4 regions of the Pectobacterium carotovorum genome follow, and region 2 is predicted to be linked to each of the others. Evidence: predicted binding sites of a transcription regulator. Region 2 holds the regulator's gene; each other region holds the start of a gene.
What was found. Region 2 encodes CRP, which controls carbon source genes, mostly activating them, when cyclic AMP is high. Its sites were predicted from a motif close to ATGTGANNNNNNTCACAT; they were not measured.

Region 1 (4,043 bases), on a different contig from region 2:
TGGCCGGATACGCCGATCAGGATGGTTGGTTTGGCATTGCGTACCACTTCCAGCAGGGAGATGGCATCGCTGTTGCAGTCCCAGCCAGCCAGCAGTTCGCTTTTCTGCACCAGTTTGCTCTGGAAATCGAGCAGGTTCGGCAGTTTGTCCGTCAGCAGACCGAAGCGGTCAACCATGAAGACGCGTGCGCGTGCTTCTTCTTCGCTCAGCCCTTCGGATTTCATCTGTGCGATGATTTGTTCAGCGATACCGCAGCCTGCGGAACCGGCGCCCAGGAAGGCTACGGTCTGGTCGCGTAACTGCGTGCCTGCTGCACGGCTGGCGGCAATCAGGCTGCCGATAGCGACGGCGGCAGTGCCCTGAATGTCATCGTTAAAGCTACAAATTTCGTCACGATAGCGGTTCAGCAGCGGTGTCGCATTTTTCTGTGCGAAGTCTTCAAACTGCAACAGCACGTTCGGCCAGCGGCGTTTCACAGCCTGAATGAATTCGTCAACAAATTCATAATATTCGTCATCCGTGATACGCGGATGGCGCCAGCCCATGTACAGCGGATCGTTCAGGCGCTGCGGGTTGTTGGTGCCGACATCCAGAACGACGGGCAGGGTGTAGGCTGGGCTGATACCGCCACACGCGGTGTACAGCGACAGCTTACCGATTGGAATCCCCATGCCGCCGATGCCCTGATCGCCCAGACCCAGAATACGCTCACCGTCGGTCACAACGATGACTTTCACGTTCTGTTTGGTGGCGTTTTGCAGCATATCATCGATATGTGCGCGGTTAGGGTAGGAGATAAACAGGCCACGGGCGCGGCGATAGATATCGGAGAAGTGCTCACAGGCTTCGCCAACGGTCGGGGTGTAGATGATAGGCATCATCTCACTGAGGTGACCGTCCAACAGGCGGTAGAACAGGGTTTCGTTGGTATCCTGAATATTGCGCAGGTAAACGTGTTTTTCAATATCGTGTTTGAATTCCTGATACTGACGCCAGGCGCGTTCTGCCTGTTCTTCGATGGTTTCGACGGCTTCAGGCAGCAGACCATGCAGGTTAAAGTTAGCGCGTTCTTCTTCGGTAAACGCGCTGCCTTTATTCAGCAGGGGAAATTCAAGCAAGATTGGGCCAGCGTAGGGAATATGGAGAGGACGTTTGCTTTCGTATTCTAATTCCATGACTTTTTACTCTTCGGATAACAGAAAAAAACTCAGGTGTTGTCGATAAAAACTGTTGCGGATCTTAAATTACCCAGAGAATATGTACAGAAATTGTTAATTAAAATAGTTACAGATGGCTTGCATCTTAGTCGAAATGCAGGCTTTATCGATTCACCTCTCGTTTTTCACACTTCCCTTTGCTGAAATCCTGCACATACCTCCGCTGTTATTCCTCAATAAAGTGGTGTTCAACGTCGGTGCAGCCCAACTCGGCCAGCATAATTTGCGAAATTGCCCAGTGGCTGACAACCGCATTGCGACGTTCAACGACAACGGCATGTTTCACCGTGCACAGATCTTCACCGGCAAGGTTCATCAGATTTAATGCGGCTTGCAAAGGTGGCAGGCTAGGGTTGAATGCCGCATTTTCTGCGTAGCGCCCGGTATAGGTATTGCCACTTGAGGTTTCCAACGCGATGCCGCTAATGGCGTTGCTATAGGGAGCATGACTACGGTTGGCGGCATCCAGCGCCTGACGTGCAAGTGCATTCACATTCTGCAAGGTTGCACCGTGGTTGACGTCATCCATCAGTAAGGTATCAATTTGCAGATCGACGGGGCCAAAGGAGTCCGGCAGATAGTGGCTGAGCACGGCAGGCTGGCGACCCGGTAGTTGAATACGCAGCGATGCCGCATTGCGCAATTCGTTCATAAACTGGCGGCAGTGGCCGCATGGCGTGTAGTTCACAGTGACGGCCTGCAATCCCCGCTCATTGCGCAGCCAGGCATGACTGACGGCGCTCTGCTCGGCGTGTACCGTTTGCTGAAGCTGAACGGCACTGAACTCCATGTTGGCACCAAAGTAGAAATTACCGCTAAGCCCTTGTGCAATCGCGCCAACCTGAAAATTCGAGATAGGTGCCTGTGCGCAGGCGGCGGCCAGCGGCAATAACGCAAAGGCCAATGCATCGGTGTCTAACTGGCTGGCTTCACAGACGGCATTCACTTCGTCCGCGGTTAGCATGGCGGCGAAATCCGGTTTATCGAGCAGTGGGCGGATCGCGGCTTGCAGACTGGCAGGTAATTGCTGGAAGGCGTTTTCAAATCGTAGATGCATAGTGGCTTACTCTTTTTACCCGTCAATGACGTCATGTTAGGTAGCAGAGTAGCAATAAATTGTGATCAAAATCTCTTTGTTGAATGAAATGACTGCAAATTAACTTCTAAATGCGAGATGTATCTCAATTTTATAGTGGACGATGCGAGATACACACCGTCCCTCTCTGGCCTCAACTAGCGATGTGCAGTAGTACGGGGAAGACAAACGGAGCAATCAGCGACGTGATGATCCCGCAGATGACCAGCGCCAGTGAGCTGAATGCGCCCTCCTGATAATCAACCTCCGCACAGCGCGCCGTACCGAGGGCGTGGGAGGCGGTGCCCATTGACAACCCGCGTGCGGCTTTGGTTTTTATACCCACGCGGTTGAACAGGCTGTGGCCTAATACGGCACCGAGAATACCGACAAAAATTACGCAGACGGCGCTGATAGCCGGAATACCGCCAATAGAACTGGCGACGGCCATCGCAATTGGTGTGGTGACGGATTTAGGCAGCACTGAGGCCGCAATTTCTGGCGAAGCGCCCATCCACAGCGCCACCAGCGTGCCGGAGATAATGGCTGTCAGGCTGCCGATGAAGCACACGCTGATGATCGACTTCCAGCGGGCGCGAATTTGGTGTAACTGCTCATAAAGCGGGAACGCCAGCGCGACCACCGCCGGTTGCAGCAGGTCGTTAAGGACCTTACTGCCTTGAAAATAGTGCTCGTAGGGAATCTTCAACACCAGCAGCAGCGGAATAATAATCGCCATCGACACCAGCAGCGGGTTCAACAGGGAGAGCCTGGTCAGCACGGCCAGTTTACGTGCGGCGAAAAAGACAATCAGGGTGAGGGGCAGAGACCACCACAAATAGCTGAACATTATTCGTTATCCTTCGGCGGCGTGCGATCGCCAGCCATGGCTCGTTCACGCTGCATTATCTGGGTACTGAAACCCACAACCAACATCACAATAAAGGTACTGATCAGGCAGGAAACCACGATGGGGCCAAACTGTTGGCTGACCAGATCGTAATAATTCATGACGCCGACGCCGATAGGGACGAACAGCAGCGCCATATGACGAATAAGAAGGTGGCAGCCCGGTTTCACCCACTGCGCGGGCAGAATTTGCGAGGCGAGAAGGGTGAACAAGACCAGCATGCCGATGATACTGCCGGGGATAGTGAACGGAAGTAACGCGGATACCGCATTGCCTGCCAGCAGGCAGAGATAAATCAATGCGAAAGCGCGTAAATACTGCCAGCAAACGATGAACGTATTACGCATGGGAAATTCCTGATTAGCTGAGGGGGTTATCATAACGCTAATGGAATTGACGTGCCACAGCTCACGAATCTTGTTGAGGAAGGGAAGGTACGCTTGCTTAAAGGGTGAACAAGACCGTCCAGACTGAAAATGAAAAAGCGTGCTGGGTGGGATAAATTCGGTTCAGCCCCCGGCGATCGCATGGGGACGGGGCTGAACCGAAAGGAATGAAGGCGATGACTTAATCGTTATTTGACGTCTACGCTCCACTTGGTGATGTCGATCTGTCCGTCACCGCCAAAGATCTCGGTGCCAAACTCAACGCTACTGATATATTTTGTGTTGCTCATCCAGTTCTTGGTTCCCACCAGATAGTTGGTGAAATGGCGAATATTGAGCGAGGCGTTATTGGTATTGGACGTACGAACAAAAGAAAAGACATTCCAGCCTTTACCATTACCCGCATTGATCCAACCTTTGAATACGTTCCAGCTGCTGCCGCCGAGGAAAACCGT
Region 2 (4,043 bases):
CTACGCGGGCATCGCGATCACGGAGTTACGCGCCTTATGTCACATCAGCATCCGATTATTGCGGTTACCGGCTCCAGTGGGGCGGGAACAACGACAACCAGCCTGGCCTTCCGTAAGATTTTTCAACAGCTTGACCTGCGCGCCGCCCAGTTGGAAGGAGACAGCTTTCACCGCTATACCCGCCCGGAAATGGATATGGCCATTCGCAAAGCGCGTGATTTAGGGCGCCACATCAGCTACTTCGGCCCAGAAGCGAATGATTTCAGTCTGCTGGAGCAGTCGTTTATCGAATATGGCCTGCACGGCCGCGGTCAGACGCGTAAATACCTTCATACTTACGATGAAGCGATTCCCTATAATCAGGTTCCCGGGACATTCACGCCGTGGGAGCCGATGCCGGAACCCACCGACATCCTGTTTTATGAAGGGCTGCACGGTGGCGTGGTCACCGACCAAAACGACGTGGCACAGCATGTAGATTTGCTCGTCGGCGTGGTGCCGATCGTCAACCTGGAATGGATCCAAAAGCTGATTCGTGACGTCAATGAACGCGGTCACTCGCGTGAAGCGGTCATGGATTCCGTCGTCCGCTCAATGGAAGACTACATCACCTACATCACTCCGCAGTTCTCTCGTACGCACATCAACTTCCAGCGCGTGCCCACCGTGGACACCTCCAACCCGTTTGCTGCCAAGTCGATTCCCTCGCTGGATGAAAGCTTCGTCGTCATTCACTTTCAGGGGTTGGATAATATTGATTATCCCTATCTGCTCGCCATGTTGCAGGGATCGTTTATCTCCCACATCAACACGCTGGTCGTTCCCGGCGGGAAAATGGGGCTGGCGATGGAGCTCATCATGGCACCGCTGGTGCAGCGGTTAATTGAAGGGAAAACCATCGAATAAGCATCAAGATATACGGGGCGACCACAGGGGTGAGGCCTCCCGACGGGAATCTCCCCCTGTGTTTCCCCTAATAACAGGCTTAAGTGACCAGAATGAGTGCTCAGAGAAAGGGATTATTCCAGCACTCTAATTTCGTGGCTGTGCGTTACCTCAACGGCTTTGCCTAGCATCAGTGCCACAGAGCAGTATTTTTCCGCTGATAGTGCGACAGCTCGCTCAACGGCTTTGTCGGTCAGCCCTTTTCCCGTCACGATAAAATGCAGATTGATATGGGTAAATAAACGCGGCGCTTCAGACCGGCGCTCTGACGTCAACTTCACTTCACAGTCCGCCACATCGTTGCGGCCTTTTTGCAGAATCGACACGACATCAATCGCGCTGCATCCCCCCACAGACATCAACACCATCTCCATCGGACTGGGCGCTTTATCACCGGAATTACCGTCCATCAAGATCTGGTGCCCTGACGCGGATTCGCCCAAAAACGTTAAGCCTTCAACCCATTTTACCCGTGCCTGCATGGTGCCTCTCCACTAAAAATTTTTTGAAAATTTATACCGTTACTGTACAAAAACCAGCGTTAATCAGAGCTTTGTCATGCTGAAGCGAGACAACACAAGACACGTCCTTAAAGCTGTGTTAAAACGAAAATAGAATAGACCTTTTCTGGACAAACCCAGAAACGAAGAAGATGATTGCGTGGCCAGATATACCCAGCCACGTTTACGATGCGGCAAGGCAGCAACCGGAAAATCAAGGGTACAGTGGTTCCAGTATATTCCCTGACGTCATTCTGCCTAGACTGAATTTTATTTTTTTAGCAGTTAAACACGCCGTACAGGGAACTCTGACCCCTGTAATTTGCGCAGTGAATTACAACAGAGGATGATAGCGAATGGTTCTCGGCAAACCGCAAACAGACCCAACTCTCGAATGGTTCCTTTCCCATTGTCATATCCATAAGTATCCATCGAAGAGCACGCTGATTCACCAAGGTGAAAAAGCAGAAACGCTTTACTACATCGTGAAAGGCTCTGTCGCAGTGCTAATCAAAGATGAAGAAGGCAAGGAAATGATTCTTTCCTACCTCAATCAGGGCGATTTTATCGGCGAGCTCGGCCTGTTTGAAGAAGGTCAGGAACGCAGCGCCTGGGTTCGGGCAAAAACCGCCTGTGAAGTGGCTGAAATTTCCTATAAAAAATTCCGCCAGCTCATCCAGGTTAACCCAGATATCCTCATGCGTCTGTCTGCGCAAATGGCAAGCAGACTCCAGGTTACCTCAGAGAAAGTCGGCAACCTCGCCTTCCTTGATGTGACCGGCCGTATTGCTCAAACTCTACTCAACCTGGCCAAACAACCTGATGCCATGACGCATCCAGATGGCATGCAAATAAAAATTACCCGTCAGGAAATTGGGCAAATCGTTGGCTGCTCGCGTGAAACCGTGGGTCGCATTCTGAAAATGTTAGAAGACCAGAACCTGATCTCTGCGCACGGTAAAACGATTGTCGTTTACGGCACTCGCTAAATCCCTGTCGCTGTACCCTACCAATAAAAAAGCGTGAAGCCTCGGCCTCACGCTTTTTTTTATGGCGAGCTTCCTGCTCGCCACCCTTCGGGCCGTCGCAAGCGACGTTGAAAAACGTTCCCTACGTTTTTTTATCGCTGCGCTTTTAAGAACGCCACTCAGTTTGCTGCGTTAACGACCTGCGCGACGGCTTTGGCGAACTTATCCATCCCCTGCACAATATCGTCTTCATCAATGATCAAAGACGGCACAAAGCGAATTACGTTCGGCCCAGCCATCAGCACCATCAGACCCTGAGCCGTTGCAGCAGCCAGAAACTCGCCTGCGCGGCCATGCCACTGCGGTTTCAGTTCTGCCCCCAGCAGGAGCCCCATACCGCGAACCTGCTCGAATACGCCGTACTGCTGGTTGATTTTCTCCAGTTCACTAACAAAGCGATCGTGCCGATTCGCCACGCCTGACAGCACTTCCGGTGTGTTAATGATATCCAGCGCGGCTTCCGCCACCGCACAGGCAAGCGGGTTACCGCCATAGGTGGTGCCGTGTACCCCAACCGTCATCACAGAAGCGATCTCTTCCGTCGTCAGCATCGCGCTAATCGGGAAGCCGCCACCCAGCGCTTTAGCGGTGGTGAGGATATCCGGCGTAATACCGTAGTGCATGTAGCTGAATAGTTTGCCAGTACGCCCCATCCCGCTCTGCACTTCATCAAACACCAGCAGCGCCTTATGCTGATCGCACAGATCGCGAACGCCTTGCAAAAACTCAGGCGTAGCAGGCGTAATACCGCCCTCGCCCTGAATCGGCTCCAGCACGACTGCGCAGGTGTGATCGTCCATCACTGCTTTGACCGCAGCCAGATCGTTGAAAGGAACATGGACAATATCCGCAGGCTTAGGCCCGAAGCCATCGGCATATTTAGGCTGTCCGCCAACCGAGACGGTGAACAGCGTCCGACCATGGAATGCATTGTAGAAGGCGATGATCTTGGTTTTATACGGGCTATGACGTTTAACCGCATAGTGACGTGCCAGCTTAAATGCCGCTTCGTTAGCTTCAGCGCCGGAGTTAACAAAGAACACGCGATCGGCAAAAGTGGCATCAATCAGTTTACTGGCGAGGCGTAGCGCAGGTTCGTTGGTGAAAATATTGCTGGTGTGCCACAGCTTTTCACCCTGTTGCTGCAATGCGTTCACCAGCGCAGGATGGCAGTGACCCAGTGCCGTAACCGCAATGCCACCGGAGAAATCAATATACTCGCGGCCGTCCTGATCCCAGACGCGGCTCCCTTTACCTTTAACGGGTACAAACTTCGCGGGTGCATAAACTGGCAAAATCACTTTATCGTGAGTATCCCGTGTCACTGCTTTCTGCTCTGCTGCCATTTGCTGCCTCACTCTGCTGTCCATCATGTCGGAATGAAAATATAGTCAATAAATATGCATAAAAAATCAATCACAGGCAATATTAAATCGGTTATTGGAGAGAATAACTCTCTATATGGCTAAATTTTAAGGAAATTATCCAAAAGTTGATGACCTTGCTGGCTGAGAATGCTCTCTGGGTGAAACTGCACCCCCTCCAGCGGCAATACGCGATGGCGGATTCC
Region 3 (4,043 bases), 140 kb from region 2:
ACTGTCGCTGGCCGTCAGGCCGCACAAACCCTGATAAATCCAGCTGGTAAACTCGCTTTCACGCAGGGCATTGCCCCACGCAATCGGGCGAATGCCTTTCCAGCGTTCGTTCAAAAACTGACTGAGTTGCGTAAGCGACTGCTCCGGCGTCGCCGTGCCCAGACGGCACAGCAGACCCGCCGCACGACAGGCGCACAGTTCCCCCTGACAGGTGCCCATACCCACGCGAGTACGCCGACGCAGGTCAATCAGGTTATTCACCTGCAACGATTCCACGGCGTAGCGCACCTCCCCTGCCGTCACGGCCTCACATTCGCACACCAGACTGCGGTCCAGACGCTCGCCGGACAGCATTCTTCCAGCACGTTCACCGTGGCGATAAATCGCTGAACCACGCAGCGGGGCCGAGAGCGGTTTTGCCGCAGGATAAGCAGACAGGGCGTGAGGAACGGTTTTCACTTCATCCAGCGATTCAGAACCGGGCAGCGGCGTCTGCGCTGTCGAGCAGGCCACGTCATGGCCCAGCTTTTTGCAGATGGCGTCCGTCACCCACTCCGCCATCAGTCGGTAGGTCATCAGCTTGCCGCCGGTGATCGTGATAAACCCTTCCAGCCCGTCGCGGCTGGCATGGTCGAGCAGCACAATGCCGCGACTTACGCTACGCCCGCTGGGGTCACTGTCATTGGCAACAAGAGGACGGACGCCAGCATAGGCGCGCAAAATTCGCGTGCTCGCCAGCGACGGCGCCAGCATGGAACCTTCGCGCATCAGCGTTTCCACCTCAGCAGGCGTCACCAGCATATTGTCGATTTGGTCGTAGTCGATGTGAGTTGAGGTCGTACCAATCAGCGAAATGGTATCGCCCGGCACCAGAATGTCGGCATCCGCCGGTTTACGGCAGCGGTTGATCACCATGTTGTTGATGCGGTGCCCAAGAATCAGCAGTGCGCCTTTTGCCGGAAACATACGCACGCGCAGATCGGCATATTCCGCAATGTGTTGTCCCCAGATACCGCCAGCGTTGACGACCACCTGTGCGTATATTTCCGTTTCCACACCTTTTTTATGGTCGAAAACGCGCACGCCGGTAACCCGATCGCCCTGACGAATCAGTCCGATAACTTCATGATAGGTCAAGACTTCCGCGCCGTGCTCGCAGGCATCGATCATGTTGGCTGCCGTCAGGCGAAAGGGATCGACAGAACCATCCGGCACGCGCACCGCTCCAATCAGCGCCGGATTAGCCGCGGGTTCCAGCCGCAGCGCTTCCTGCGGATCTATCGCCTGCGCGCGAATCCCCGCCTGCTGGCAGGCGGTAATAAACTGCGCCTGCCAGCCGAGATCGTCTTCCGGCAACGTGATAAACAGACCGTCGGTAGGTTCAATACAGTGGCGGGCAATCCGCCGGAGAATCTGATTCTCTTCAATACATTCGCGGGCAGACTCGCCATCGGTAACCGCATAGCGGGCGCCGCTGTGTAATAGGCCGTGATTACGCCCGGTTGCCCCAGTCGCAATATCATAACGCTCAAGCAACAGGCAGCGCAGTCCGCGCAGGGCGCAATCCCGTGCAGTACCTGCCCCCGTCGCACCACCGCCGATGACAACCACGTCAGTTTCACGCCAGTTCTCGTTTGTTCGCATTGTGTTCTCGCTTAAGGCGGAGGGGATATATGTTGCTATTGGGACACAGAAAGAAGGGTTAATGTTTGATAAAGAGCAAAAACGAACACTAAACGAAAACAAAGGGGCGTTTAAAAACAATAAGTGTGATTTACATCACTAAAACCACACTGTGGAATTTTCCGATTCTGTTAACATGAGCGCAAAAATCGTCACAGTTTCATAAAAGTGTAACATTAGCGTCATGAATCACACTCATTTGCACGCTAGCCCCTTACAATAACGTTCGTAATAGAACAAAAAAGCTATCGTTTTTTTTCGCATTGGAGATATCTATGCTGAGTATTTTTAGGCCCGCCGCCCACCAGCCACGCGTGTCGCAGGATCGTGTCGATCCCCTCTATCGCCGTCTGCGCTGGCAGATCTTCATGGGGATCTTTTTTGGCTACGCCGCCTACTATCTGGTACGCAAAAACTTCACACTGGCAATGCCTTACCTGATTGAACAGGGCTTCTCACGCGGTGACCTTGGCTTTGCGCTGTCCGGTATCTCTATCGCCTACGGCTTTTCCAAATTCATCATGGGTTCGGTATCTGACCGTTCCAACCCACGGGTTTTCCTGCCTGCCGGTCTGATTCTGGCGGCCGCCGTGATGCTGTTCATGGGCTTCGTGCCGTGGGCGACATCAAGCATCGCGATTATGTTCGTCCTGCTGTTCCTGTGCGGTTGGTTCCAGGGAATGGGATGGCCACCGTGTGGACGCACCATGGTTCACTGGTGGTCGCAGAAAGAGCGTGGCGGCATCGTATCCGTATGGAACTGTGCTCACAACGTCGGCGGCGGGCTTCCGCCTCTGCTGTTCCTGCTGGGTATGGCCTGGTTTAACGACTGGAAAGCCGCACTCTACATGCCTGCTTTCGCCGCGATTCTGGTTGCGCTAATCGCATTTGCCCTGATGCGTGATACCCCGCAATCCTGTGGTTTGCCACCGATTGAAGAGTACAAAAACGACTATCCGGTTGACTACAATGAAAAAGACGAAGAAGAACTGACAGCTAAGCAGATTTTCATGCAGTACGTTTTCCCGAACAAACTGCTGTGGTACATCGCTATCGCCAACGTCTTCGTTTACCTGCTGCGTTACGGCATCCTCGACTGGTCACCGACTTATCTGAAAGAAGTGAAACACTTCGCACTGGATAAATCGTCCTGGGCCTACTTCCTGTACGAATACGCGGGTATTCCGGGTACGCTGCTGTGCGGCTGGATGTCCGATAAAGTGTTCAAAGGCAACCGTGGTGCAACGGGCGTGTTCTTTATGACACTGGTGACGATAGCGACCATCGTGTACTGGATGAACCCAGCCGGTAATCCGGGTGTGGATATGGCCTGTATGATCGTCATCGGCTTCCTGATCTACGGCCCGGTTATGCTGATTGGTCTGCACGCGCTGGAACTGGCACCGAAGAAAGCAGCAGGGACAGCAGCAGGCTTTACCGGTCTGTTCGGCTACCTCGGTGGTTCCGTTGCCGCCAGCGCCATCGTCGGCTACACCGTTGACTTCTTCGGTTGGGATGGCGGCTTCATGGTCATGATCGGCGGCAGCATTCTGGCGGTACTTCTGCTGATTGTTGTTATGCTGAATGAGAAAAAACATAAAGCAGAGTTAGCCAACCGCGCTTAACCCGCTCTTGTAAGCATCCCTCTGGCGGCGTCATGATGACGCCTCCTTTCTCTCAACAGAAAGAGGTTTGATCGCATGAACGTTACCGTAACATCCCTACTCTCCGCCCTCGCACTCTCCGTTTCCCTTAGTGCTTCCAGTCACGCGAGTGGCTCCGCTTCATCAACCGACAAAATCGTTATTGCCCACCGCGGTGCCAGCGGCTATCTGCCCGAGCATACGTTTCCGGCCAAGGCAATGGCCTACGCTCAAGGTGCCGATTATCTGGAGCAGGATCTGGTGCTCACCAAAGATAACGCACTGATTGTCCTGCATGACCACTATCTGGATCGCGTGACCGACGTTGCGGAACGTTTTCCGCAACGTGCCCGCAAAGATGGACGCTTTTACGCCATCGATTTCACGCTGAAAGAAATCAAGTCACTGAAATTTACCGAAGGATTCGACATCAAAGACGGCAAGCAGGTACAGAGCTACCCGAACCGTTTTCCGATGTGGAAATCCGACTTCCGTATTCATACCTTTCAGGAAGAAATTGAATTTATTCAGGGACTGAACCACTCAACCGGCAAGAACATCGGCCTCTACCCCGAAATCAAAGCACCGTGGTTTCACCATCAGGAAGGGAAAGACATCGCGCGCGAAACGCTGGCCGTATTGAAGCAGTATGGCTATACGAAAAAAAGCGATAAGGTCTTCCTGCAATCGTTTGATGTTGCCGAGCTAAAGCGCATC
Region 4 (4,043 bases), on a different contig from region 2:
GGACGTTCGCCCTGTGCCATTTTCAGCAGCGCAGCAGCCAGCGTTTCGATATCCAGCTCTTCCTGCGGTTGCAGCTTCGTCAGCAGCGCGCGGTACATATCCAGATCGCTGCTTTCCAGCTGCTGCTGTACTTTAGCGGCAAACTTGGCCAGACGGCGTTGACCCAGCAATTCAGCATTTGGCAATTCCACTTCAGGAATAGTCAGCTTCATTGTGCGCTCAACGTTGCGCAGCAGGCGACGCTCACGGTTTTCAACAAACAGCAGAGCACGGCCCGCACGACCCGCACGACCAGTACGGCCAATACGGTGAACGTAAGACTCGGCATCCATCGGGATATCGTAGTTGACTACCAGGCTGATACGCTCAACGTCCAGACCACGCGCCGCAACGTCGGTCGCGATCAGGATATCAAGACGGCCATCTTTCAGACGCTCCAGCGTTTGCTCACGCAGCGCCTGGTTCATGTCACCGTTCAGCGCAGCACTGTTGTAACCGCTACGTTCCAGGGCTTCAGCCACTTCCAGCGTCGCATTCTTGGTACGAACGAAAATAATCGCCGCATCAAAATCCTCCGCCTCCAGGAAGCGTACCAGCGCTTCATTTTTACGCATACCCTGCACCGTCCAGTAGCTCTGGCTGATGTCTGGACGCGTGGTAATGCTGGATTGAATGCGAACTTCCTGCGGATCTTTCATGAAGCGGCGCGTAATGCGGCGAATCGCTTCTGGCATGGTCGCAGAGAACAGCGCAGTCTGATGTTCAGCAGGGATCTGCGCCATGATGTTTTCAACATCTTCGATGAAGCCCATACGCAGCATTTCATCAGCTTCGTCCAGTACCAGACCACTCAGGTTGGACAGATCCAGCGTACCGCGTTTCAGGTGATCCAGCAGACGACCCGGCGTACCCACGACAATCTGCGCACCCTGACGCAGCGCGCGCAGTTGCACGTCATAGCGTTGGCCGCCGTACAGTGCGACGACGTTCACGCCGTGCATATGTTTGGAGAAATCATTGCAGGCCTCTGCTACCTGCACCGCCAGCTCACGGGTCGGTGCCAGCACCAAAATTTGTGGTGCTTTAAGTTCAGGTTTCAGGTTGTTCAGTAATGGCAGAGAGAACGCTGCTGTTTTACCGCTACCGGTCTGTGCCATACCCAGCACATCGCGACCGTTCAGCAGGTGAGGAATACATTCCGCCTGAATCGGAGACGGTTTTTCATAGCCCAAATCAGTCAGGGCATTAAGGATAGAGGTGTTCAACCCCAAATCGGCAAAAGAAGTTACTAAATCAGTCATGTACACGTGCCTCATTACACATGGCGGCCAGTCTACATAACTCGTCGTGAAAATTTTCAGTCATTTTCATTGAAAAGTGTGAACCGGCTCAAATTGGATTAAAAAGCGAACAAAAAAGCCCTCACCCGTGAAGGTGATAACCGAAGTTTTTCAGGCTGATTACGTGTTCGTCAGCTATTGCTGGTCCGATCCTGATAGGTCGTCTTGCTCTTGGCCTAATAGCGCCAATTCCAACAATGCATAGCGGTGCTCAACAAAGTTATGGACGTTGTTGGCAACCGTCAGCTTGAACAGCGCCAAGGCGGTGTTCTTGTCCCCCAGACTTAGGTAGTGCTTACCTAAATAGAAGTCAGTTTCACTGAGATGCTCAGCGAGCGAAGTGTTATCCGTAGCTTCTTCCTGTAAACGCTGCATCAGTGTTTTTTCACTGATACCGCCCAGGTAGAATTCGACAATATTCCATCCCCAAGGCCCTTTCTTGGCGTCGTCATAGCGTTTTTTCAACGCAATTTTGGCCGTCTCTGGATTGATTTCTCGCTCCACAAGATACAGCCACAACGAACGGAAAGGATCATTCGGATCGTCTCGATAAAACGCCAGCAGATCATCCTGCGCTAACAGGTAGCGGCCGCCGTAATACAAAGCGATGCCCCGGTTTAAACGCGCGTAATTGTAAGTTGGATCAAGCTCTAGTACAGAATCAAACGCTTCATAGGCAGCATCAAAATTGCCTGCCTGCGTTAAATAGATACCCAAATAGTTAAAAACTTCTGGAATATCAGGGCGGATCGTCAGCGCTTGTGAAAAATCATTCCGCGCCAATGCCCGTAACCCGAGACTATCATACAGCACTCCGCGCTCATATAATAGCTGTGCTCGCTCATCATCGGTTAATGCCCGGCTTGCAAGGATTTGTTCCATGCGTGCCAGGATCACTTCCTGCTGTAAAGTAGGCTGTAACGGAATCGCCAATACTGCGTCTTTACGCCAATCCGTGTTGCTGCATCCTGCCAGCATGAGTGCTGTTGCAACATAACACCAGCGCAAGAAAGGCTTCATTTCCCACTCCCGAAGACAAACATTGGATGAACATCCTGTCCCGGACCGCTCAACGCAAGGACATCCATACCCTTACGATACACGTGGCACCTTGCCATGATAATCAGACAAGGTGCCATAAGACCGTTTTCTAACAGTCGTTATTCCTCAGAAGACGGGGTTGCCGCTTCCTGAGTTTGCGCAGTTGCTTCTTTGATGCTTAAGCGCACGCGGCCCTGACGATCAACTTCCAGAACCTTGACCGGTACTTCCTGACCCATTTGCAGGTAGTCAGTCACTTTCTCTACGCGCTTGTCGGCGATCTGAGAAATATGCACCAGACCTTCTTTGCCGCCGCCGATGGCGACGAAAGCACCAAAGTCAACGATGCGGGTAACTTTACCCTGATACACGCGGCCAACTTCGATTTCGGCAGTGATCTCTTCAATACGACGAATCGCGTGTTTCGCTTTTTCGCCGTCGGTTGAAGCGATCTTCACAGTACCATCGTCTTCGATTTCAATCGTGGTGCCGGTTTCTTCCGTCAGCGCACGAATCACAGAACCACCTTTACCGATGACATCTTTGATCTTATCGGTGCTGATTTTGATGGTGTGAATACGTGGTGCGAATTCAGAGATATCGCCACGCGGCGTGCTGATTGCCTGTTCCATCACGCCCAGAATGTGCAAACGTGCACCTTTGGCCTGATTCAAAGCAACCTGCATGATCTCACGGGTAATCCCTTCGATCTTGATATCCATCTGCAGTGCGGTGATACCTTCACGGCTACCGGCCACTTTGAAGTCCATATCGCCCAGGTGGTCTTCGTCACCCAGAATGTCAGACAGAACAACAAAGTTGTCGCCTTCTTTCACCAGACCCATCGCGATACCCGCAACGGCTGATTTGATCGGCACGCCCGCATCCATCAGTGCCAGAGAAGCACCGCAGACAGACGCCATGGAGGAAGAACCGTTGGATTCCGTGATTTCAGACACCACACGTACGGTGTACGGGAACTCGCTCGCCTTCGGCATAACGGCCAATACGCCACGCTTAGCCAGACGACCGTGACCGATTTCACGACGCTTAGGTGAACCAACCATACCGGTTTCACCAACAGAGTACGGAGGGAAGTTATAGTGCAGCAGGAAGCGATCGGTACGTTCACCGGTCAGCTCGTCGATAGTCTGCGCATCACGCTCGGTACCCAGCGTAGCAGTAACCAACGCCTGTGTTTCACCACGGGTGAACAGCGCAGAACCGTGGGTACGCGGCAGTACGCCAGTACGCACATCCAGACCACGAATCATGTCTTTTTCACGGCCATCGATACGCGGTTCGCCAGCCAGTACGCGGCTACGCACTACGTTTTTCTCGACGTTGCCCAGGATTTCCTGGATCTCACCCGCGTTCAGCGTGTCATCTTCTGCCAGCAGAGCGGCTTCAACGTCAGCTTTGATGACGTCAACTTGTGCATAACGCTCTTGTTTTTCAGTGATGCGGTAAGCGTCACCCAAACGAGCTTCAGACAGAGCCTGTACACGCTGTTCTAAAGAAACATTGACTTCTGGCGCGTGCCATTCCCACTTCGGTTTGCCTGCTTCAGCAACCAGTGCGTTGATGTTTTCGATCACAACCTGTTGTTGATCGTGACCAAATACCACTGCGCCCAGCATCTGATCTTCGCTCAGCAGATCG

Region 1: cdd (cytidine deaminase) is a predicted target of CRP. The motif match lies at 2,334-2,351, and genes of this name have one in related genera.
Region 3: glpT (glycerol-3-phosphate transporter) is a predicted target of CRP. The motif match lies at 1,768-1,785, and genes of this name have one in related genera.
Region 4: yrbN (protein YrbN) is a predicted target of CRP. The motif match lies at 1,378-1,395, and genes of this name have one in related genera.

The regions. Positions count from the first base shown of each region.
Region 1 covers NZ_JAXAFK010000001.1:965,234-969,276, forward strand. Annotated here, with positions in the region: gene R9X49_RS04200 (NAD-dependent malic enzyme) at 1-1,175, opposite strand, end outside; gene cdd (cytidine deaminase) at 1,384-2,274, opposite strand; gene R9X49_RS04210 (CidB/LrgB family autolysis modulator) at 2,447-3,142, opposite strand; gene R9X49_RS04215 (CidA/LrgA family protein) at 3,142-3,549, opposite strand; gene R9X49_RS04220 (GH12 family glycosyl hydrolase domain-containing protein) at 3,777-4,043, opposite strand, start outside.
Region 2 covers NZ_JAXAFK010000005.1:229,219-233,261, reverse strand. Annotated here, with positions in the region: gene R9X49_RS19380 (phosphoribulokinase) at 37-906, shown strand; gene R9X49_RS19375 (OsmC family protein) at 1,020-1,427, opposite strand; gene crp (cAMP-activated global transcriptional regulator CRP) at 1,802-2,434, shown strand; gene argD (bifunctional acetylornithine/succinyldiaminopimelate transaminase) at 2,593-3,819, opposite strand; gene R9X49_RS19360 (aminodeoxychorismate synthase component II) at 3,939-4,043, opposite strand, start outside.
Region 3 covers NZ_JAXAFK010000005.1:92,722-96,764, reverse strand. Annotated here, with positions in the region: gene glpA (anaerobic glycerol-3-phosphate dehydrogenase subunit A) at 1-1,644, opposite strand, end outside; gene glpT (glycerol-3-phosphate transporter) at 1,959-3,308, shown strand; gene glpQ (glycerophosphodiester phosphodiesterase) at 3,384-4,043, shown strand, end outside.
Region 4 covers NZ_JAXAFK010000002.1:391,426-395,468, reverse strand. Annotated here, with positions in the region: gene R9X49_RS13805 (DEAD/DEAH family ATP-dependent RNA helicase) at 1-1,301, opposite strand, end outside; gene yrbN (protein YrbN) at 1,294-1,365, opposite strand; gene nlpI (lipoprotein NlpI) at 1,476-2,360, opposite strand; gene pnp (polyribonucleotide nucleotidyltransferase) at 2,501-4,043, opposite strand, start outside.